Linked DNA regions of Acidicapsa acidisoli. The protein of the gene in region 1 interacts with the protein of each later gene in a pairwise test. Links are inferred from orthologs where the notes say so. Each region holds a gene or a part of one and is shown in the gene's direction. Other genes may lie near its edges.

What was found.
Region 2: the proteins of rho (region 1) and nusG interact in binary tests that used the Escherichia coli proteins (3 or more experiments, as listed by UniProt). The link is inferred for Acidicapsa acidisoli from one-to-one orthologs.

The regions. Positions count from the first base shown.
Region 1 is NZ_JAGSYI010000003.1:622,426-633,979, reverse strand. The notes cover bases 3,643-6,607. They hold rho (transcription termination factor Rho), read left to right. Parts: upstream 3,643-4,482; coding sequence 4,483-5,733; downstream 5,734-6,607. Other genes in these bases: OHL23_RS20395 (pyridoxamine 5'-phosphate oxidase family protein), read right to left, coding at 5,831-6,397; OHL23_RS20405 (DNA-directed RNA polymerase subunit omega), read left to right, coding at 4,151-4,369. Outside these bases: OHL23_RS20420 (diguanylate cyclase), read left to right, coding at 1-709; OHL23_RS20415 (YifB family Mg chelatase-like AAA ATPase), read left to right, coding at 854-2,413; OHL23_RS20410 (hypothetical protein), read left to right, coding at 2,886-3,101; OHL23_RS20385 (GH39 family glycosyl hydrolase), read left to right, coding at 7,225-7,491; OHL23_RS20380 (MFS transporter), read left to right, coding at 7,508-8,797; OHL23_RS20375 (L-rhamnonate dehydratase), read left to right, coding at 8,794-9,966; AraD1 family protein, read left to right, coding at 9,981-11,018; OHL23_RS20365 (NAD(P)-dependent oxidoreductase), read left to right, coding at 11,045-11,554. UniProt on the Escherichia coli protein: Facilitates transcription termination by a mechanism that involves Rho binding to the nascent RNA, activation of Rho's RNA-dependent ATPase activity, and release of the mRNA from the DNA template.
Region 2 is NZ_JAGSYI010000001.1:699,265-710,811, reverse strand. Bases 6,199-9,156 are described here. They hold nusG (transcription termination/antitermination protein NusG), read left to right. Parts: upstream 6,199-7,364; coding sequence 7,365-7,949; downstream 7,950-9,156. Other genes in these bases: OHL23_RS02880 (hypothetical protein), read left to right, coding at 8,638-9,156; rplK (50S ribosomal protein L11), read left to right, coding at 8,112-8,549; secE (preprotein translocase subunit SecE), read left to right, coding at 7,063-7,344; rpmG (50S ribosomal protein L33), read left to right, coding at 6,679-6,828; tuf (elongation factor Tu), read left to right, coding at 6,199-6,570. Outside these bases: OHL23_RS02955 (PEGA domain-containing protein), read right to left, coding at 1-408; OHL23_RS02950 (hypothetical protein), read right to left, coding at 605-2,407; OHL23_RS02945 (hypothetical protein), read right to left, coding at 2,498-3,382; OHL23_RS02930 (hypothetical protein), read left to right, coding at 4,448-4,744; OHL23_RS02915 (hypothetical protein), read left to right, coding at 4,970-5,278; more of tuf, read left to right, coding at 5,383-6,198; more of OHL23_RS02880, read left to right, coding at 9,157-10,449; rplA (50S ribosomal protein L1), read left to right, coding at 10,652-11,359; rplJ (50S ribosomal protein L10), read left to right, coding at 11,516-11,547. UniProt on the Escherichia coli protein: Part of the processive rRNA transcription and antitermination complex (rrnTAC). The complex forms an RNA-chaperone ring around the RNA exit tunnel of RNA polymerase (RNAP).

The DNA.
Region 1 (11,554 bases):
TAGCGAAGCGCCAGATCGCTATCTCTGCAAGCCGATTGTGGCTCACGGGAACACGCTTGGCATGTTGTATGTGCAATGCGCCTCCGAGGCCGTGCTGAAGGCGGTCAATCTGCGCACGGACGGGTTGCGCCAGCTTGTTCAGCTTACCGGCATGGCAATAGCGACACTGAATCTGCGAACGAAGCTCGAGAATCAGTCCATACGGGATTCGCTGACCGGACTGTTCAACCGGCACTTCATGCAGATTTCGCTGGAGCGGGAGCTTTCCCGGGCAGCCCGGCGCAAGCAGACGCTGGCGGTTTTCATGCTGGATCTCGACCACTTCAAGAAGTTCAATGACACCTTTGGTCACGCTGCCGGAGACACGGTGCTGAAAGCTGTTGCAGAGATCTTTCGCGCCAATATTCGCGCCGAAGATATCGCATGCCGATATGGCGGCGAAGAGTTCACGATCATACTACCCGATGTGACGCCGGCCATTGCCCTGGAACGAGCGGAGAGCATTCGCCGGTCTGTTGCAAATGTGCGCCTGCCATTGGACCGAGAAGTCTACAGCGAGTTTTCGATTTCAATCGGCGTAGCGCTTTACCCCAATGACGGCGAGACCTCTGATCTGCTGCTGCGACGAGCGGACATGGCGCTATACCGAGCCAAGCGGGCAGGTCGAAACCAGGTCTCGCAATTTGAAGCCGTGACGATGGCGACTTAGGCCTGGGCCCGGAATTGAACTCACGCGAAACTATGTTCCCGGGAAAATCGATAATAGTGAAGCTATATTCGTGAATCAATCGGCGCCATATCAACAAGTTATGGACTTGCAATACCCGGATGCTACACTCGCAGTCACTTACTCATGCTTGCGAAAGTACTCAGTGCAGCCGTTTACGGCATAGATGCAAACCTCATCGACGTAGAGGTAGACCTCAGCGGAACCGTTGCCGAGGAAGACAAGTTTCATACAGTGGGCCTGCCGGATGCCGCGGTGCGGGAGAGTCGCGACCGCGTGCGCGCGGCGATGAAGAACTCCGGTTATCTGATTCCGCCCACTCATATCACCATCAATCTGGCGCCCGCGGACATCAAGAAAGAGGGCGCGGGCTTCGACCTGCCCATCGCCGTCGGCATTCTGAATGCCTATGGCGCATTGCAGACCAAGGATCTGACGAAGTTCCTGATGGTCGGCGAGTTGGGACTGGATGGTGGACTGAGGCCTGTCCCCGGCATTCTTTCGATTGCAGTGCTGGCGCGAGCGCGGGGGATTGCCAACCTCATACTGCCCGCAGTAAATGCGCCGGAAGCGGCCGTGGTCGAGGGTGTGAATGTCTTTCCCGTGGCTTCGCTGGGCGACGTGATAGAGCTTCTGAACACGACGCTGCTGGGCGAAGTGCAGCGCGCACCGTTCCGTGTGGCGACAGAGCAACTTCTGGGTGAGTTACATCACTACGCGGCAGACTTTTCGGATGTGCGCGGCCAGCAGACGGCCAAGCGCGCGTTGGAAGTTGCAGCGGCGGGTGGCCATAACATTCTGATGATCGGGCCGCCGGGGTCGGGCAAGACGATGCTGGCCAAACGGCTGCCGTCGATTCTGGCTCCGCTGACCTTTGACGAAGCGCTGGAGACGACCAAGATCCACTCCGTGGCTGGCGTGCTCGACGCCGCGCAGGGGTTGGTGGCGCAAAGGCCATTTCGCGCGCCGCATCATACAATTTCCGATGCCGGACTGATTGGCGGAGGAGTGATTCCACGGCCGGGCGAGGTTTCGTTGGCGCACAATGGGTTGCTCTTCCTGGACGAGCTGCCTGAATTTCCGCGCAATGTGCTGGAAGTGATGCGGCAGCCGCTGGAAGATCACACGGTTACGATAGCGCGGGCAGCTATGTCCCTGACGTTTCCGGCGCGTTTCATGCTGGCTGCTGCGATGAATCCCTGCCCGTGCGGTTACTTTAACGACAAATCGCGCGAGTGTCACTGCACGCCGCCGATGATCCAGCGCTACGTTGCCAAGGTCTCCGGTCCGTTGCTCGATCGAATCGATATCCATATCGAAGTGCCGGCGGTGCAGTACAAGGAGCTTCGAGGTGGCGCGGCGGCGGAGGGTTCGACGCAGATTCGCGATCGGGTCATGCAGGCCCGGGAGAGGCAACGGAATCGCTTTGAAAAGGCGGGAGAGCGGATCTTTGCCAATGCGCAGATGGGGACTCGGCAGATTCGGGCTTTCTGTGACCTACCCGCCGATGCGGAGCGATTGCTCGAACGGGCGATGCAGCAGCAGGGCCTGAGCGCGCGGGCGCACGATCGAATTCTGAAGGTGGCGCGCACCATTGCCGACCTCGAAGGTACAGAAGGTCTGACCGTGCGGCACCTGGCGGAGGCTATCCAATATCGGACGCTGGATCGGAGTTACTGGGCATAGCCAGACTGCGGCCGAGGCAGCGGGCCCGCCTATCGTCTCTCGAATCTTCAGCGCGACTCTCCGGCGCGGCCCGAAATGGGACTCCGCTGTCTCTCAATCGCAGGGAAAGTGGTTGATTCGATGCCACCCTGACAGATGCCTACAACTGCGTACAACGCCGGATAATGATTCAGCTAATTCTTTGGCTCTTTGATTTCAATAGGTTTATGCAGAGATAGCTGAAAATTATGGCGGGACTTTGCTGGTATTTCTCCGACAGAAAGCCAGAAAATATGGTTACCTAGGTGTTAGCGGTAATCACTTCGGCGTTGTATGGAAAAGGCTTCATGAAAAGCGAATTATGTGGGTCAGAGGGTAGGACGGAAGCGCCTGGTAAGTTCCGCGATGCAGGATTCCGTTCATAAGCTCCCTGAAAGTAATCAGGCTTTGGATTTTGCAAAGCGATTCGTACGCCGGGAAGGACGAAATCCGTATGCCCATTCTGCAGTCAAATACCGATGCCTTGTTGGTCGCAATTCCCATGGTTGGGATTCTATTCGCAGGGTTTTTCCGGCTCGACGAGATCTTCGGAAAACCGAAAAAGCCGGTGGAGAACCGCCGTCAGATGTCCGGCTGGGACAAGAACGGACGCCCCATCTGCACCGATCCGGACGGCAAGAATCCCGAGATTCAGCGAAAAGACGGATAGCCGAAAAGGACATAGGCCACCCCGAGGCCCTGGCGCTCCATTGATCAGGAAAGTGATCAGGGAGTTATTCACATTTGAGTTATATCGAAATCCCGACGCCGATAGCCGTCTAAGTCGTCTCAAATTACTCCAGTAACTTAGAGTTTCTAAAAGATCTGTCCGATGAGCGTTTCTGAGCACGGAACCATAGTGCATCCATGCTCAGAGGGATGGACCGCTTCGTGTTAGCACTTGAATCCAATGCAGATGCATTCCTGGTAGCCATCCCAATGGTGGTGGCCTTAATTGCCATTCTCTTTCGATTGGACGAATTGTGGTGCAGGACTCCGAAAGTGCGGGAAGCAGGTCGGCGGCTTTCGAGCTGGGACGAGAACGGAGTTCCCATTTGCATGGATCCAGGTCCGACGGTCTACAGAATCGCGCGCCGCGAGCACCGCGCCAATTTGGACTAGATCCGAATCAAGCGCATCTCCCGCAAAAATATGGCGACATGCATAACAGGAGCTGAGTTTGTGCGCGCTGGCAGATCCGAGCAGTCCCCTTGGGAATCGACTGTGTTCCGAAACGGAAATTGGCCAGGAATTATTGATTTCGCCATTACCGTTTTGGAAACGCCGCAAAACGTGCTATAAATAAGGGTTGACCAGAACTCACCTTGGGTATAAATTCATTATTGCTACCCAACAAGGCTGATCTCGCGTATACATTTCGGCTACGCTCTGTTTCGCCTTGACTTCCGCGTCATTCTGTTGTGCGGTTCACCAGAGGTAATTGGTGCACTGGAAGTGTGTGTGGTGTTTGTGTTTGATGTGTTCTGGATTGTGCAGTTTCGCCCCAGAGTTTGGCCTTAGCTTTGAAGAGAATCGCGAGGAATGACGTTTTTTACAGCCTCGAAAACCTGGCCGCAAGCCCAGGGAAGATTTTAGAACTTAACCCCTGCTTTCTGCGTCTAATAGTCGGCAGTAACAAAATTAGGATAGCGCCGCTTAACGGCCTTCCTCTGCACCGGGAGAACCGGGCAGTGATCACCACAAAGGAGAACGATGCATATGCGCTCGGAACTGATTTTTGGGGCACTTACTCACGTGTCCAACCGCTACCAGTTGTGCCAACTGGCGAGCAAGGCAACCCGTAAGCTGCACAAGCCCAACAGCCGCCTGCAGGACACGACGAATGAAGTCTTATATCGATTTCGCACCGCCAATCCTGGTACGGCATCTGTTGCAGAGTCCGATGTCCAGCCGGTAGAGCAGCGCCGCGCAGCGTAAGCGCGCGGCCTGCACCACCTGCACCACCAAACCCGCCTGGTTTTACTCCGGAGCACCCTCCAGTCCAACTCCCCCTTCGATCCGCCTATGCGTAGGTGTCCTAGCAGGAATCCATGACCATTGCAGAATTAAAAGAGAAGAACATCACCGAACTGAGCCGTATTGCGCGGACTCTAGACATTCAAGGCGCGAGCGGTCTGCGCAAACAAGACTTGATCTTCAAGATCCTTCAGGCGCAGAGCGAAAAAGAAGGCCACATCTTTGCCGAGGGTGTGCTGGAGATTCTGCCTGACGGTTACGGTTTCCTGCGTTCGCCGGACTATAACTACCTTCCCGGCCCGGACGACATCTATGTATCCCCGTCGCAGATTCGCAAGTTCGATCTGAAGACCGGCGATACGATCAGCGGAAACGTACGCCCTCCGCACGAGGGCGAAAAATACTTCGCGCTGGTCAAAATCGAGGCCATCAACTTCGAGTCTCCGGAAGAGACGCGGAACAAGATCCTCTTTGACAACCTGACGCCGCTTTATCCGCAAGAGCGGATCAAGATGGAGACGGTGCGCGAGGGAACCAGCGGCCGCGTCATGGATCTGCTGACTCCAGTGGGCAAAGGCCAGCGCGGTCTGATCGTCGCTCCGCCCAGAACCGGCAAGACGATGCTGCTGCAGTCGATCGCCAACTCGGTGACGTCGAACCATCCCGAAGTTGTGCTGATCGTTCTGCTCATCGATGAGCGTCCCGAAGAAGTCACGGACATGCAGCGCTCGGTGAAGGGCGAAGTTATCAGCTCGACCTTCGATGAGCCGGCGGCGCGCCACGTACAGGTCGCCGAAATGGTGATCGAGAAGGCCAAGCGCCTGGTCGAGCACAAGCGCGACGTGGTGATCCTGCTCGACTCCATCACACGACTGGCGCGCGCCTACAACACCATCGTTCCTCCGTCGGGCAAAGTGCTCTCGGGCGGCGTCGATTCCAATGCGTTGCAGCGGCCGAAGCGCTTCTTCGGCGCGGCGAGAAATATCGAAGAAGGCGGCTCGCTCACCATCATTGCGACGGCCCTCGTCGATACCGGATCGCGCATGGACGAAGTGATCTTTGAAGAATTCAAAGGCACGGGCAACATGGAAGTGATTCTGGATCGCAAGTTGGTGGATAAGCGCGTCTTCCCGGCAATCGACATCCAGCGCTCCGGCACCCGCAAAGAAGAGCTGCTTATTCCCAAGGAAGATCTGCAGCGTATCTGGGTGCTGCGCAAAGTGCTGAACCCGCTGTCGCCGGTGGAAGCGATGGAACTGCTGGTGAGCCGCCTGGAAAAGGTGCGCAACAACGCAGAGTTCCTGCAGAACATGAATCATCTGTAAGGCAAGGCCCAGAAAGACCCGGGGAGCCGGAGGAGCGATGCTTCTCCGGCTCTTCTTGTTTGCGGATGGGGCGTGACCGTGCGGCGCAAGGACGAGTTCAGCGCGAAGATTTCGGCATGGCCAAGGCAATCTCTTCGAGGGTGAATCTAGGCGTTATGTGCTGGGGGCAGTTCCAGTCGTAGGCAATTAGTTCGATGCGGAAAATCCGCTCGACTTCTGCATCGTAATCGGGCTCGGCGACCAACTGGTCGAGCTCGGGTTCGGAGCCTGGCTCAATCAGATGAGCGTGGCCAAGGATCTTGAGCCGGGTCCGGTGCGGGTAGTCCATTAGGAAGAGTGAGACCCGGTCATTCTCCGTGAGATTGCCGGCGGAAATGTACTGTCGATTGCCGGAAAAGTCGGCAAAGGCCAGAGCCTTGGGGCCCAGTACTTTTAGAAAGCCTGCGGGTCCGCCGCGATGCTGGATATAGGGCCATCCATCCGCCGTAACGGAGGCCATGTAGAAGGAATCGCGCTCGCGGATGAAGTCTATTTCATTGGCGGAAAGGCTGTCGTGGCTCACGCCAGATTGCGCGATGCGTTCGTAAGCCGCGCGCGAGCCGTAGCGCTTCTGGAGTGCCTTGGCAGCGGAACTAAAAATGGTCTGTGCGAATTTGTGCCCCATGCTGGCTCCGTGCATTCGATGCCGTGGGCGCTGCAGAAGAAACAGAAAAGGTGACAGGGAAATCGCCGAGCTGCATGACTGGGCTGGCTGCTTTGCGTTTCCGAAGCTTCTTGATAGAATCGGAGAGTTGTTCCTCTCTTGTGGGGCTGTAGCTCAGCTGGGAGAGCGCCTCGTTCGCAACGAGGAGGCCAGCGGTTCGATCCCGCTCAGCTCCACCAAATAAATCAAGCATATAGCTCGAAAATCTGGGCCAAGAAGAAGGCACGAACCGCTCATACGTTTGAGCCCTATCGGTGCGGCAATGCATTCAACAACTTACGCTTTTGTCTATCTCTGAGATCCGGTTCGCCGGAGCCCATCTCTTGAATGCAGTGCCATTTGGGCTTTTTCGGCACAACTGACGATAAGCCGAAATATCAGAAAAGATCGTGTTGTAGGTAGATAACTTGGTGATCATGCAGCAGGAGAGACGGCTGGCGAGAGTCTAGTTTCTAGAGAACTCGTAGATCTTCGCACGGCTCCAATAGCTTTGGTTGTCCCAGTTAATGTGATTGCCGTCGGGGGTAACCGCTCCGTCGATACGGCTCCATTCGGTGGTTAAGTGGCCGGCTGCGTCGACCTGGCCTGTAGCCCTCTGGCGTTCCCATGTCTGGAAACCACGTGTCGACAAGCAGCACTGGGTAGGTGTCACTCGATAACATACTCAACGCAGGCGTGAAACAGACCCCAGACATAGACGCCATCGCAACCAGGGCAGAGCAGCAGGCAGCGGTCCTGCTTTTGGTTACCATCATGGCGACCTTCCCGCGGCCGGCGCAGAGGTACAAGTGACAATCGCGGGCATTCCCGCCGAAGGCAAGAAGGTTCTGCTTGAGCATTATAGGATTGATGACACACACAGCAATTCGTATAGCGTGTGGAAGGCGATGGGCTCTCCGCAATCGCCGAATACCGAGCAGTACGCAAGGCTAAAAGAGGCAGGGCAACTGGAGCTGCTAAATTCGCCCGAATGGCTTGAAGTACACGAAGGCAAAGTAACGATCGGCACGAACTTTCCACGGCAGGCAACATCTCTGATGCGGTTGACGTGGTGACCTGGTGGCGACCCTCTTGAGTGAATCGTATCGAACGAAATTGCTTGGCTCTGGTCTTTCCAGACCGATGGAAGTGAAGTGGTATTTTGTCGCGTTGGTGACTGCGGCGATTGCCATCAGCTACTTCGACCGGCAGACGCTGCCTGTGGCCATCTCGGCAATCGAACGAACCATACCGCTGAGCAACCAGCAATTCTCATGGCTGCAGTTCGCATTTCTGATCCCCTACGCCCTGCTGTACGCGGCAGGCGGTCGCTTGCTGGATGGGATAGGTACGCGGCGTGGATTTCTGCTGATCATGCTTTGGTGGTCTGCCGCATGTGCTCTCCACGGCTTGGCGACGAGCTTCGGCTTCCTGCTGGTGGCGCGCTGCCTCCTTGGAATGGGCGAAGGCGGAGCCTTTCCTGCAGCGACCAGGGTAGTAGCCGAGTGGGTTCCACTGGAGCGGCGTTCGACAGCGATGGGAATCATCAACGCCGGCACGGCAGTGGGGTCCGTACTTGCGCCTCCGTTGATAGGCATAGTGCTTCTAACGAGTGGATGGAGGACGGTATTCTTTGCAGCTGGTGCTGTGGGGCTTACGTGGGTGGTGTGGTGGTACATCAGCTACCGCGGGCACAACGAAGTCTCGATCGCAACTCTTGATGCGCGCATGGTCGCGCGGGAGTTGTCATTCCTCGAAATTGCGGGTATGCGCAGGGTTCAGGTGCTCGTCTTCGCCAAGTTCATGAGCGACTCGGCTTGGTACTTCTATCTGTTCTGGCTGCCCAAGTATCTCTACGATATTCGTGGCTTCGACGTGAAGCAGGTGAGCTACTATGCTTGGATTCCTTATGCAGCCTCAGGCATCGGCAGCTTTCTCGGCGGATGGCTGTCGAGCGCAATTCTGAGTCGTGGCCGGTCACTGGATTTCTCAAGGAAGTTTGTTCTCGGTCTCAGCGCGCTTTTCATGCCCATAGTGATGCTGGTACCGCGTGTGCAGGTTGGGTGGGCACTGATGTTGTTCAGCATCGCATTCTTCTGCCAGCAGTCGTGGTCAGGGCTCATCATGACTCTACCCGCCGATATCTTTCCTCTCTCTGCTGTGGGAACCGTGTCTGGGCTGGTGGGATTTGGCGGAGCCATTGGGGGCGCTGTCTTCGGCGTAGTCGCTGGATTTCTGCTCGGCCATGGATTTGGATATGAGACGCTGTTTCTCATCGTAGGGAGCTTTCATCTTATCGGCTTCGTGGCAATTCTGCTCCTGGGGGGCAGAATACAACCGCTTAAGACCCCAGACATCCTGACAAAGGTAAACCCGATATGAAGATCACCGAAGTGCGCACGCGTGTCGTTCAGTGGGAAGGTGAGACAACACCGCTGCCTCCTCACTTCTGCACCAATCCGATGGACCTGATTATGTTCCGCGAAGCGTCTATGGGAAACTTTGCATTTCACGGGTGGGTACTGGTTGAAATCTTCACGGATGCCGGCTTGGTTGGCCTGGGCAATGCGGCTCTATCGCCACTGGTGACCAAGACCTGCATCGATACCTATCTCAAGCCGCTGCTCCTGGGAGCGGACCCGTGGGACATCGAATATTTGTGGCAGCAGATGTATCGGCGGACAATGGCCTTCGGGCGTAAAGGCGTTGGCATGACGGCGATCAGTGCGGTCGACATCGCGCTGTGGGATCTCCTGGGTAAATCTGCGAAGCAGCCGGTATACCGCTTGCTCGGGGGACGAACGAAGAAGCGAATCCCGGTCTATGCAAGCCGTCTTTATAGCATGCCACTTGAAGAATTGCGACTGGAAGCGCAGCGCTATAAGGATCAGGGATACAAGGCCATGAAGCTGCGTTTTGGATGGGGGCCCGTGGATGGTGCGGAAGGCATGCAGCATAACGTGGCGCTGGTGCAGACCGTCCGCGAAGTGGTGGGCGATGGCATCGATGTAATGGCAGACGCCTACATGGGATGGACGCTCGACTATGCCAAACGCATGTTGCCACTGCTTGAGCCGTTCCATCTGCGCTGGCTCGAGGAGCCGGTGATTCCAGATGACACACGCGGCTACAAGGAGTTGAAGGCATACCGGCGCGTTCCCATCGCAGGGGGAGAGCATGAGTTCACGATCTTTGGATTTCGCGATCTGCTGGAAGCGAATGCACTCGACTATATTCAATTCGACACCAATCGAGTAGGAGGCATCAGTCAGGCACGCAAGATTGCGGCGCTAGCAGAGGCGTATCAGATCCCCGTGATCCCCCATGCGGGCCAGATGCATAATTACCATGTCGTTATGGCAAGCCTGAATTCGCCCATGGCAGAGTTCTTTCCCAAGGTTGATGTCGAAGTGGGCAATGAATTGTTCTGGTACATTTTCGATGGCGAGCCGGTTCCCACCGATGGCTATATCGATCTCGACGAAAATACTCCAGGCCTCGGACTGACAGTCAATGAAGAATCGCTGAAGCGCTTCACAATCATCGAGTAGAGGATACCCACTTCATGGTTCACCTGGTTCAGATTGACAACGGCTTGTCACGCAGGGTTGCTATGGTTGACGAGCCTTATCTCCGCTGCCTCAATGACGTGCGAAGTATCTACCAGCTAGCGCAAAGCTGCCTGCAAAGTGGCGAGAGGCTCAGCGACCTTGCGCTTGCGCTCGCGCAGGGAGAAACGTTGGACTACGACGCAGTCTACACGGGGACTTCCGAGTGGCGCCTGCTAGCTCCCATCGATGTGCCAGAGCAGCCCTCGCGGCTCACAATCGCCGGGACTGGTCTGACCCATCTGGGAAGTGCAAAAGATCGGCAAGCCATGCATCTTGCCAACACCGGAAGAGACGCGGAAATTGCTGAAAAACCTTCTGCTGCTGTAACAGACAGCATGCGAATGTTTCAGTGGGGTGTCGAACGCGGACGCCCTGCGCCAGGAGAAATCGGGATTGCGCCAGAATGGTTCTATAAGGGCAACGGCGCGATGCTGCGCGGACCATTCGAGCCCTTGACAGTCCCAGCTTATGCGGAGGACGGCGGCGAAGAAGCAGAAATCGCAGGGATCTACATCATCGGCGGAAACGGAATGCCCTATCGGATCGGGATGACCATTGGCAATGAATTCTCCGACCATCAATTCGAAAAGCGCAATTATCTCAACCTCGCCGGCTCCAAGCTCCGCATTTGCAGCATTGGTCCGGAACTCGTGATTGGCGCAGATTTTGAAGTAGTTGAAGGTTCAGTGCAGATCAAGCGAGGTGCAGAGACTATCTGGTCCAAGGAAATAGAAACGGGCGAGGCAAATATGTGCCATAGTCTCGCGAATCTGGAACATCACCACTTCAAGTTCGAAGGACATCGCCAGCCAGGCGACGTACATGTGCATTTCTTCGGAGCACACTCGTTGAGCTTTGGCGACGGCATTACGCTGCGGGATGGCGACTGGATGGAAATTCACTTCGACGGCTTCGGAAGGGCATTGCGCAACCCGCTCCGGACGGAGTCAAAAGACACCTACAGACTTGTGCAGGCAAGCTCACTTGCCTGATTCGAAATCATAAGGGAGAGCATTCTGTGGCAGATCATATAGCGATTCTCGGGTTGGGTACGATGGGCGCAGGTATGGCCTCGAACCTGCTTAAAGGTGGATTCTCGTTAGCTGTGTATAACCGCACCGCGGCCAAGGCACACGCGCTCGTGAGTGCCGGAGCACGATTGGCTTCGACGCCTGCTGAAGCTGCGAAGGGGGCATCGATCGTTATCGGAATGTTGGCCGATGATGCCGCGTCCCGTGAAGTATGGACGGGCAAATACGGAGCGCTCGAGGGCTCATCGCACGGCGCGATTCTAATTGAGTCGAGCACCGTGAGTCCTGCATGGATAGCCGAACTCGCTGGGCTTGCAGCGAAGCGTGGAGCGGAATTGCTCGATGCCCCAGTGACGGGTAGCCGCATGCAGGCCGAAGCTGGCCAACTCACTTTCCTGGTGGGCGGCAGTGAAAAAGCCCTTGAGGCCGCGACACCAGTCCTGCAGTCCATGAGCAAGCAGATCGTTCTTCTCGGTCCTGTTGGGAGTGGCGCCAAG
Region 2 (11,547 bases), on another replicon or contig:
GGTGTCTTTGGTCGCACGCAGAGAAGCTTTCTCGTTGTCGGAAAGTCGAGCGTAGGAAATGCTGATATTCAGCTTTCCAGCCCTACCCATGGACTTCTTGTGTTCGGCCTCTGTTACCGTTCCGAGAGCTGTGGCTCCTTTTGGTAGCACAACAACATTGTCGACTTTAATTTCCTCCACAACCTCAAAAGGTATCTCCTGGTTCACCTTGGCGTCCGCGGAAGAGATTGTCTGGGTGAGGCGGAGTTTCACAGGGGTGCCGTCTAGCAAGGTGTGCGGTTGAACTGATCCGGCATCCGAAGTTGGAAGAGGAGCAGAGCTATTCGCCACTGTGGATGTTTCCTGTGCGACAAGTGAGGTGGTCAAGGCACATACTAACGCAGTAAGACAGAGTCTCTGTAGCTTCATATTTAACTCCAGGATTTAATAGCATGGGGTAGCTAATGAATTCTATGGCTATTCTGTAACTCTGGCAATTTTACGAGTGTTCCGGATGGTGGATCTGACAGGCCGTAGCACAAGACAGGGCTTTTTCATCTGTTCAAGGTGGACGAAAAAGCCCGGTCAAGACGGGTGATCGAAGCCATTTATAACGGTTTCAAAGTTACTCGACGTCAGTAACTTTGCCGGCCTTAAAGACGACCTTCATCCCGTCGTAGTAGTAGATCTGCTTCGCACCCAGATCCGCCGTCTTCAGCGGAGGGCCGAGGATTGTCTTCACCTGGTCCACGGTCTGTCCCAATGCGACGCTCGGCGGCGGGCCCGACGGAGCAACGGTGCCAATCGGGGAGCCATTCTCCGTCGTTGCCGCCGCGGTTACCTCGGCCTCGGCCTGGTCGGCATCCTTGGCCTGCGCCTGCAGATCGGCAGCGTCCTTCGGGTCTGGCGGAGGCGCAACCGCAGCGTACTCCGTCTGGGTCGGGGGAGCCTGAGCCGAAGTTGGCGCTGCCGGAATTCCGCCGGTGCCCTGCTTGGCCTGCAGATCCTTCAGGCCAAGATCAATCGTCTCCCGCATGTGGTTCTGCATCTCCTGCAGATCGGTCAGGTTGACGGCGACGGTGGCAGTTCTCTGGCACTCTTTTCCGCCCTTGCTGGCAAGAACGACCAGATCCGCAGTGGTTGCGTCCCCGGGCGGCGGAGAAACCAGCTGCAAAGCATCTCCTTCGCTCACGGCGCACTCAGCGCCAGTGCTGTCCGTCAGATCCAATCCACTCCCGACAACAAAGACGTGCGGTTTCCCATCCCCGAGCAGACGAGCGATTCCGCTGGAGCCGGGGTCGACATCCTGCTTCTGCGCAGTCTGCGCGGCTTCCGCGTTCTCCAGCGCAATCTGGTTCTTCACCTCATCGGCAATCAACTGCTTAGCTTCCGGAGTCAGCGCCGGAGGTCCGCCTGCTGCGATGGCTTCTCCAGCAGCGACGGCAGCTTCCTGGCGAGCCGCGTAGGCAGCCTGCAAATCCTGCGCGATGATGTAGTCCGTCAGCCAGAATGCAGCGCTGGCATACACCGGATATGGTGTAAAGAAGCCGCCGTAGAACCCGTACCACGGAGCACCGGCCCATCCCCATCCGAAAGTAATTGGCGCTGCCCAAGGATTGTAGGCCCATCCGTAGAAGCCAGGGCCATAGTAATAGCCGGGAGCGTAGACATTCAGATACATGCCACGATATCCGTAGCCGCGGTAATAGCGGTCATACTCCCGTCCATGGTAGTAGTACGAGCGGCGACCGAAGTCGTGGCCGTGATAACCATACCCGCGCTGTACATATCCGGGGCGTCCGCGCTCGGCGTACATTCTGCCGTGGCCTGGGAGTTCTCTCGAAACGTGACGGGATCCATCCAGTCCGTGGTGCACATCAATACCGCGCCTGGCGTCATGAACATCGCTCACGTGTCCATCCGGGCGGGTGCGGACTGCGGAGCCGGTCTTGGTGACGTGCTCGGTAGTTCCCTTGGGAACGGGACGGCTGATAGCTGAGTGGCTGGCGGTTGTGCCCTTGGGTGCGCCACCACTGGCAGCGCCGTGCCCCGCAGTCCCCGCCGTCATTGTGTGGCCGGCTCCGGCTGTTCCGCCGGCGGTCGTCGTATGACCGGCAGTCGAAGTAGTAGTAGTGTGTCCGGCGGTCGTCGTAGTAGTGTGCCCCGCCGTCGTAGTCGTTGTGTGACCAGCAGTAGTGGTGGTAGTGTGACCGGCGGTCGTCGAAGTATGCGCTGCGCCTCCGGCCGCACCTCCAGCCGGATGAGACGCGGGTGCGGCCGCTGCATGCGCAGGTGCGGATGGCGCTTTAGCGGGTGCGGATGGCTTCGTCGCGGCGACGCCGGACAGACTGCTCCACCCAAAAACCAGGGCAACGGTCGCAACTGCCAGAGTCCCTTTGCCAGTTAGCGAAATGTTTTGCTTAACCATCGAATAGCCTCCCTTTTGTGAAGCCACGGATCCCGCGCTCGATCCAAGATGCCGGGAAGCCTGCAGCGTACTTGCGGAACAATGGACTACCTACTGAACATCACTTACTTTCCCGTTGGTGAAGGTTACCTTCATATCCTTGTAGAAGTAGATCTCCTTGGTTCCGGCTAACTTAGCCGTCCTAACTGGTTGGCCGAATCCAGCTACAACCTGATCCTTAGTTTGTCCCACGGCGATCGTCGGCGGGGGAGCGTCCGCAGGCGGTGGCGGCGGCGCAATTGCGGCCATAGGAGCCGAGGTCGGCGTTGGAGCCGGTGCTTGCGCTTGAGCCTGTCCCTGCGCTGGAGCAGCCGATTGTCCTGACGCCTGATCGTTTTGATTTCCCTTATCCTTGTCGTCCGGCGGCTGAACTGTAATTACCTCCGACACTGTCTTGACAAAATCGTCGACCGGCGGGACGGAACCTTTAGGGAACGGAAACTTGATTTCGCCGAAATAGCGAACATCGTTATAAGGATCGCTGAAGGTGCTGACTAGAATGCCATCCTTTAACAAAGCGACATCGGTAACCCAAAACTTCTCGCCGGAAACAAACTTTCGCGAGGTGCAACCGTTGTTAGCCGCATCCGTGACACCGCCGCCACCACCAAATGGGAGCTTGCCTTTGAAGAAATTCTTAGCCGCATCTTTGGCGCGATTGTTGTAATTCGCGGCCAGCACGCCGTTGCTGTAAGTGTTGGAGAAGGCATAAGAAGAGGCGGAGCTGCACATCATCAACCCGTCCTTATGCAACACAACAACGTCGCCCGCAGTAACGATGTCATCGTGCGCGGCTGCGGCCTTGGTCAGCTTGATCTGGGATACAAGCTTTTCCTTGATCAATGTGCCGGGATCACCTACCTGCGCCTGCGCGGAAAGCGCGAAAACCACCACAAGGGAGAATATGAATGCACTCAATCTACGCATCTGAGTCATGACCTTCCATTTCCTTTGTTGTTGGGGGACCCGTCGCCGGTCAGACAGAAAGTACACCAAGGCTATAGTCAAGTCAAGGAAGTCTTGAAAGCGTTAAAAATGCGCTCCATTTCTGCCTTTTCGCATACTTTCAGCCCAGTAACCATGCCTTGCAGGCGCGTTAAGTACCCATAATTTGCCTTCTGAAGTAACTTCACAGAAATCTAAATTGAACAGTTCCATCTAATTTCTATATGCGTGAAAGTCCAGGCATTTTCGTCACGTTGGACCAAATAATTGTTGTCAATTTTCTATTGCAATTCACCGACGTGTGTAATTTTTGACCTGAATTTTGACTTGAACGAAAAGTCGGCGAGACCCGGCGCGAATCGTTCATCGCCTCAGCGTGCATCCCTCCGCTTCTGAACCAGATCTGAGCCAGGTCACGACAAGACAAGACGAGAGGTGGCTCTGGCCCTGGTTCGAAGCTCCGGCTCGACCCGGCGTAGACCGGTTTGCCCCTCCAACGCCGCTGTGCTAATCTTTACTTCTGTGCCGAAAGCGCGGCGGGATCAAGTGTGCCCGCAGAGTTTGGGTTCAGATCACCGGATTTCCGGTAAAGTTTTGCTGGCGTAGCTCAGCTGGTAGAGCATCTGATTTGTAATCAGAGGGTCGGGGGTTCAAATCCCTTCGCCAGCTCCACGCATCGCGGCCTGAGGGCCGTGCCTGAGTGTAAGACCGGGCCAGAATACGGGCACGGCAAGAAAAGTTATTTGGATAGACCGATTCAGCGCATTCCCGAGTCGATTTCGGAAGTTCAGGAAGGTCAATCCAGTCCTCCGCGGTAAATCCCCAGAGGCGTCGCTCCACAGGTCCGGTCATCCGGATAAACCGGAGATTTCCGGAGAGGGTGGAATGCGCCAAAGTAGGGTTTCGGTGGTGGACGAGAAGATGGGCACAGGTGGCCGAGTGGTTAATGGCAGCAGACTGTAAATCTGCCGTCCTTTGGGACTACGAAGGTTCGAATCCTTCCCTGTGCACCAGCATGTTTCAGGTTTTTGTTGTTATGGATTGAGGGTTGGCGGGATGCGCGAGCTGGATGGTCCTGAGCAGAATCCGGGGTTCGATCCGGAGCAGGTTCAGGAACGAAAGCCTGGTTCGAGGCAAGACCAGAAATTCTGGGTGGCCATGGGGGCCTTCGGCATTCTGGCGGCGGTAATCTGGTTTACTCTTGGCGAGGGCACTGTCTTCGCCTTTGGCAGGCCGGTCGAAATTAAGCTGATTCCGCTCTTCGTCATCGGGATGTTTGTCCTCCGGACCATGGTGGCTCGCGAGGCAGACAAAATCCGGCGGCGAAGTGAGGATGAGGCCGGTAAGCTGTAAAGAGGGCTGATGTAGCTCAGTTGGTAGAGCACTCCCTTGGTAAGGGAGAGGTCACCGGTTCAATCCCGGTCATCAGCTCCAGGGTTCAGGTAGCACAGGTAGTTGTCAGGGCGGGAGTAACTCAGTGGTAGAGTCACAGCCTTCCAAGCTGTTGGTCGCGAGTTCGATCCTCGTCTCCCGCTCCAGTTTTTGAAGGTGCAACGGTCGCGCAGGGGTTAGGCAAAAATGTTTGAGCAGGCGGTTTTCCCGGTCCAGAACGAACAGGGCTTTCAGCAGTTGTCCCAGCGGATTGAAGCGGCCTTTGCCGCCAATCGCGCCGATCTTTTTCTGGCTTCCGTGGCCGGGAAGAAGCTGCGGGTGAGGCAGTTTGAGCTGGTGTTGGACAAAGGCTTGCTCGGCAAGGATTCGCCGGAGTTGTATAAGGCGCTTCCGACCAGCGACCAGGCATTGATTCGGGAAAAGTACCTGGCCCGCATCGAAAAGGTGCCGGTCGAGCTGCGGCAAAGGTTTTTGAAGATCTACGCATACTATTGATTCCGCCGTTGAATGAGCTCTTGGATGCACAGATTTTCATGTGAGTATGAACCGCTCACTGTAGAGTGGCAGGTTAGAAGTATAAGAAGGGACTGAGGTTAGCCATGGCGAAGGAAAAATTTGACCGGTCTAAGCCGCACGTGAACGTGGGAACGATCGGGCATATCGATCACGGAAAGACGACGTTGACGGCGGCGATCACGAAGGTATTGTCGAAGCACAATCCGAAGATCCAGTTCCGTTCGTTCGACACGATTGACAACGCGCCGGAAGAGCGGGAGCGCGGCATTACGATCGCGACAGCGCACGTGGAGTATGAGACGGCCAACCGTCACTATGCGCACGTCGACTGCCCGGGCCACGCCGACTACATCAAGAACATGATCACCGGCGCGGCGCAGATGGATGGCGGCATTCTGGTGGTTGCGGCCACCGACGGCCCGATGCCCCAGACCAAGGAGCACGTGCTGCTGGCCCGCCAGGTTGGCGTTCCCTCACTGGTAGTGTTTCTGAACAAGTGCGACGCGGTCGAGGACGAAGAGCTGGTTGAACTGGTGGAAATGGAAGTGCGCGAGCTGCTCTCCAAGTACCAGTTCCCGGGCGACGACGTTCCGGTCATTCGCGGATCTGCTCTCGGCGCCCTGAATGGCGAAGCGCAGTGGGAAGCCAAGATTGATGAGCTGATGGATGCGGTCGACAAGTACGTTCCGCAGCCGGACCGCATGGTCGATCTGCCCTTCCTGATGCCGATCGAAGATATCTTCTCGATCTCCGGACGCGGCACGGTGGTTACGGGCCGTATCGAGCGCGGCAAGGTGAAGGTAGGCGAGGAAGTTGAAATCGTCGGCTTCCGCGAGACGCGCAAGACAGTAGTAACGGGCGTCGAAATGTTCAAGAAGCAGTTGGACGAAGGTCTGGCGGGCGACAATGCCGGCCTGCTGCTGCGCGGCATTGCCAAGGACGACGTGGAGCGCGGCATGGTTCTGGCCAAGACCGGTTCGATCAAGCCGCACACCAAGTTCAAAGGCGAGGTTTACGTTCTGAGCAAGGAAGAAGGCGGCCGTCATACGCCGTTCTTCAACGGCTACCGTCCCCAGTTCTACTTCCGCACCACGGACGTGACGGGCACGGCGAAGCTTCCTGCGGGCACGGAGATGGTGATGCCGGGCGACAATATCCAGCTGGAGATCGAGCTGCACACGCCGGTTGCGATGGAAAAGGGCCTGCGTTTCGCCATCCGCGAAGGCGGCAGGACAGTCGGCGCCGGGGCCATCTCGGAGATTATCGCTTAGTAGCAGCGAATAGGGATTAGGGAACAGGAAGACGAGTTCCCTGATCCCTCAGAAATTCAAGAAGACCGGCGCAGAGCAGATCTACGCCGAATCAGTTAGGATACGAAGATGCGGGAAATTGTGACATTGCAGTGCACTGAGTGCAAGGAGCGCAACTACACGACGACGAAGAACAAGAAGACGACCACCGGCCGTCTCGAGTTCGCGAAGTTCTGCAAGCGCTGCCGTACCCACCGGAAGCACAGAGAAACGAAGTAAAGCAGGGAACAGGGATTAGGGGATAGGGAATAGATGGCCGCGAATTGGCTCCAAGCTACTCCCTTTTCCCTATTTCCTAGTCCCTCGAATTTAGGGGCGTAAGCTCAACGGTTAAACTGTCGGTCTCCAAAACCGAACTTGGGGGTTCGAATCCCTCCGCCCCTGCCAGATTGAGTGCCATTCCAAGTGCAGTAACCTCCGGATCGACTTCGGATAGCAAAGGCGAGTAGAAGTATGGCAAAGACAGCATTGGTTGCAGGCGAGCAGTCCACTAACCCCAAGCAGAATCAGTTGGTGGAACGGACGACGGCTACATACCAGCAGGCTCGCACCTTCCTGACGGACGTGCGCGCCGAAATGCGGAAAGTGGTTACGCCCTCGCGCAAGGAAGTCCAGGCGACCACAACCGTGGTCCTCGTGACGGTCTTCATTTTTGCCGCTTATTTCTGGGTTGTGGATGGTGTTTTCAATTTTGGACTGACTAAACTGACGAGTCTGCTTGTAGGTCCGCAGTAGCCGTGAGAGAGACACAGGGAATGACAGACGAATTGGAGCAACAACCCGAACCGGTACAACCGCCGCAGAATGAGAATTTTAAGTGGTATATTCTGCACGCCTATTCGGGCTTTGAGCGCAAGGTGAAGGAATCCCTGGAGAGCCGCATTCAGGCATTTGGCCTGGAAAGCAAATTCGGCCGCATAATGATTCCCACCGAGCCTGTGACTGAAACGGTCAACGGCAAAAAGCGTACCATCGAGCGTGTCTTCCTGCCTGGCTACGTGCTGATCGAGATGGAACTCGACAACCAGATCTGGCACATCATCAAGGAAACCCCGCGCGTTACCGGCTTTCTGGGTACGGGCGACAAGCCGGTTGCTCTGAGCGAAGAAGAGATCAGCTCCCTGCTCAATCGCTCCGATGAATCCAAAGAGAAGCCGCGCCAGAAGATCCGGTTCGAAAAGAACGAGTCCGTCCGCATTACAGACGGCCCCTTTGCCAACTTCAACGGTATCGTGGACGAAGTCAACGAAGATCGCGAGACCCTCAAGGTTATGGTCACCATCTTCGGACGCTCCACGCCAGTTGAGTTGGAGTTCGGCAAAGTCGAGAAGATTGAGTAAGGCAGCTTCTAGCTATTAGCTTCCAGCTTCTAGCCGGTGTGTTACCTAGCGTGCTCCGGTTGCAAGCGAACGCTCGAGCGGCTTTACCAAAATTGATTCAAGGAAATGCATCAGCTAAAGCTAGCGGCTAGGAGCTGGCAGCTGTTTCCGAAGGAAACGAACATGGCACCTCCGAAGAAAATTACAGGCTACGTCAAGCTGCAGATCGAAGCTGGCAAGGCAACTCCCGCACCTCCAGTCGGCCCCGCGCTCGGTCAGGCGCAGGTCAATATCATGGAGTTCTGCAAGCAGTTCAACGCGCGTACCCAGACCAAGGAGATGGCCGGACTCACCATCCCGGTCGTGATCACCGTTTACGGCGACCGAACCTTCACCTTCGTCACCAAGACTCCGCCCGCATCGAACCTCCTGCTTCGCGCAGCCGGCATCCCCAAAGGCGCCGCAGTCCCGAACAAAGACAAGGTCGGCAAGGTCACGGAAAAGCAAGTCCGCGAAATCGCCGAGACCAAGCTTCCCGACCTGAACGCCGCCTCGGTCGAGGCCGCAATCAAGAGCATCAAGGGAACTGCCCGCTCCATGGGCATCGAAGTAGTCGCCTAGCGCCTCTTCGTTCATTTCCTGGTCCGCCCAAAAGCCCTCCCGCTCGGAGGGCTTTTGTTTTGAGTAGACTCGTTGCTGGGAGAGGAACTTGCCGGACTCCACACGCCTGGGCGAACCCGAGCTAAAAGCATCCACACAATGGAAACGCTGGGAACGTCGCGATTTTCTGGCTGGCGCAGCTCTGTTTCTGGCCACCGCAGCCTTTGTCCTTTGGCAAAACTCGCAGATCGCAATTCTTTGGGATCTGAGCTATCTGCTTGATACCAGTTACCGCATCGCACTCGGCCAAATGCCGTATCGGGACTTCCCGCTGGTCCATCCGCCGCTGACATTCCTGCTTCAGGCCGGAATCATGCGGCTCGCAGGCAGGCACTATTTCCTGCATGTCGCTTACGCGGCATTTGTTGGCGGCCTCGCCACAGTGGTTGCGTGGCGAGTCATTCTGCGATTCCTGGAAAATAACGTCGCCCGCGCGTGGTGGATTTCGCTTTTGCTCGCCGCGCCGCTAACAGTGCTTGGGGTTTATAGCATCTATCCCCATCCGATCTACGACTGCGACGCGGGTTTTGCCATTCTCGTCGCGATTTTCCTTTTGCAGAGACTCAGACTCAATCAACCAGGGCAAGGCACTCTTCTGAGGCAATGGGCAATGGCCGTATCGACCGGAGCAGCCGTCGTCCTGCCAGTCTTCTTTAAACAGAATATGGGAGTGCCATTTCTTGCGCTCGTAGTTGCCGGCATCCTCCTTTTGCTGCTCTTGAGCCAGATCAAAAGCCGGATCAATAAGGATAGGCTGTCTGAATCAACCAACGAACCGAGTTCCGCGATCCTCTTCAAGGTTCTTGTCGCAATCTGTGCGGCTATGCTGGCAGCTCTTGGGTTGATCCAGGTCACGGCCGGCCTCGACAACTATCTTCATTGGACCATCCACTTTGCAGCCCAACGCCGCCTGCCCGGCTTTTCGGAGATGCTCACGGTCTACCAGCAGCCCTTCTTCGCGTGGACTCTGCCGACCGTTGGTTGCGGATTGATCCTCGTCTCCCTGCCGATTGTCCGGCGAACCGGGGCCAAAATCCTGGCGCTCTGCCTCCTGTCAGCTCCATTGCTCGGGAGCATCCTCTACCTGTTTCTAAACGACGATCTGGACGAGCGCGGCGACAACCTGCTCGCACTCTGGCCAATGCTGCTGATCGTTTCCGCAGTCGTTGCGTTGATCGAGCTCCGCAAAGGAGTCTCGCTTGGCGGGTTGACGCCCTTCTTCATTCTTGCGGCCATCCACGGAACGTTTCTCTCGCAGCAGCTATGGGGCTCAACCTACGCAATCTGGCCCTTGCTCATCCTGCTCATCGCACAAATGCTGACCGCCGCTCCATCAGCTGTCCGGCAGATAGTTCTCCCGCTTGCCATAGTGGTCTCAGCGACCTTCCTGATCTGCGGTGGCCTCTATGCGGCAGGCCACGAGCGCATGAACTACCTGAATATTCCCGATCAGCCGCTTTACCGCGCCACGCTGCCAGCCTTACGGGAAATGGCCGATCGCGGGCCATATCTGCCAGATTTCGAGGAACTTGTACGCTTTGCGGCGAAAGAAATCCCGCCGCAGGACGGGATTCTGCTGCTTCCCGGCGAAGAGCCATTTTTCTTCGCCAGTGGGCGAGTCCCCGAATTTCCAGTTCAGATCTTCGACAACACGACCGACCCATATTCAGCCGCCGCACTGCTCGAAGCCGCTCGCCAGCACAATATCCGTTGGGTGATCGTGAAGACCCGCCTGCAGTCGAACGAAGATCCGTTGCCGGACAGAGCGCTGGTGCTGTCTTTGATCACAAAAGAATTCACGCTCTTCCATAAACTTGGCGGCTATGACATCTATCTCCGTTCAAAAGAAGCAGCAGACTAATCACTGGTGTAAGCACCGGTTCCCGACCGCTCCGATTTGCGCCCGCAATCAAACTCTGTCATACTTCATAAATGTGTCCACTCCTCGGAGTGGCCCATCAACAACACCACGGCACTTGGGCTCGAAATGAAATTCGCTACCCAGCGATTTCGTGAGCTTCCCGCAACGCGGGACCGGCAATTGCGGTGGGAGATGAGGATAAATGGCAAAGAAAGCCAGCAAGAATATTACGAAGTCGCGTGCGGCTGTTGAGCCCCGCAATTACCTGCTGCCAGAGGCGGTAGGACTCCTGAAAAAGGTAAAGTTCGCCAAGTTCGACGAAACCGTCGATCTGACCATGCGTCTTGGTGTGGATACCCGCCACGCCGACCAGATGGTTCGCGGCACGGTTGTGCTTCCTCACGGACTCGGCAAGACCAAGATTGTCGCCGTCATCGCTTCCGGTGATCGTCTCAAGGACGCCGAAGCTGCTGGTGCGGATTTCGTCGGCGGCGAAGAGATGGTCGAGAAGATCCAGAAGGAATCGTGGACCGCATTTGATGCCCTGATTGCCACGCCCGACATGATGAAGTCTGTCGGTCGTCTGGGTAAGGTTCTTGGACCACGCGGCCTGATGCCGAATCCGAAAACTGGAACCGTCACGCAGGACGTCGCTGCCGCAGTTAAGGAAATCAAGGCCGGTAAGGTTGAGTTCCGCGCCGATAAGACGGCCCTGGTGCATGTTCCGGTAGGCAAGCTGAGCTTCCCGCCGGAAAAGCTCGTCGAGAACGCGACCACTGTTTTGGCCAGCGTGATGCGCGCCAAGCCTTCAGCCGCGAAAGGCAAGTACGTCAAAGGGATCACGCTGAGCTCGACGATGGGCCCTGGTGTTCCGATTGACGGCGCCGTAGCGGATGCAGCGGCTAAGTAAGCCGACTTTAGAGATTTTCCCGTTCTCCTCTTTTCAGCCTCTGGCGCCAGGCTTCCGAATCGGAGCTGTCGGCAACAGGAAGAGATGAGTTTTGAGCCCGGACGAGGGCGACGGGCTAAGCGGGACGGGCTGGCCGAACGGACCAGGAGTTAAGTAATGGCATTGACAAGGGCGAAAAAGACGCAGAA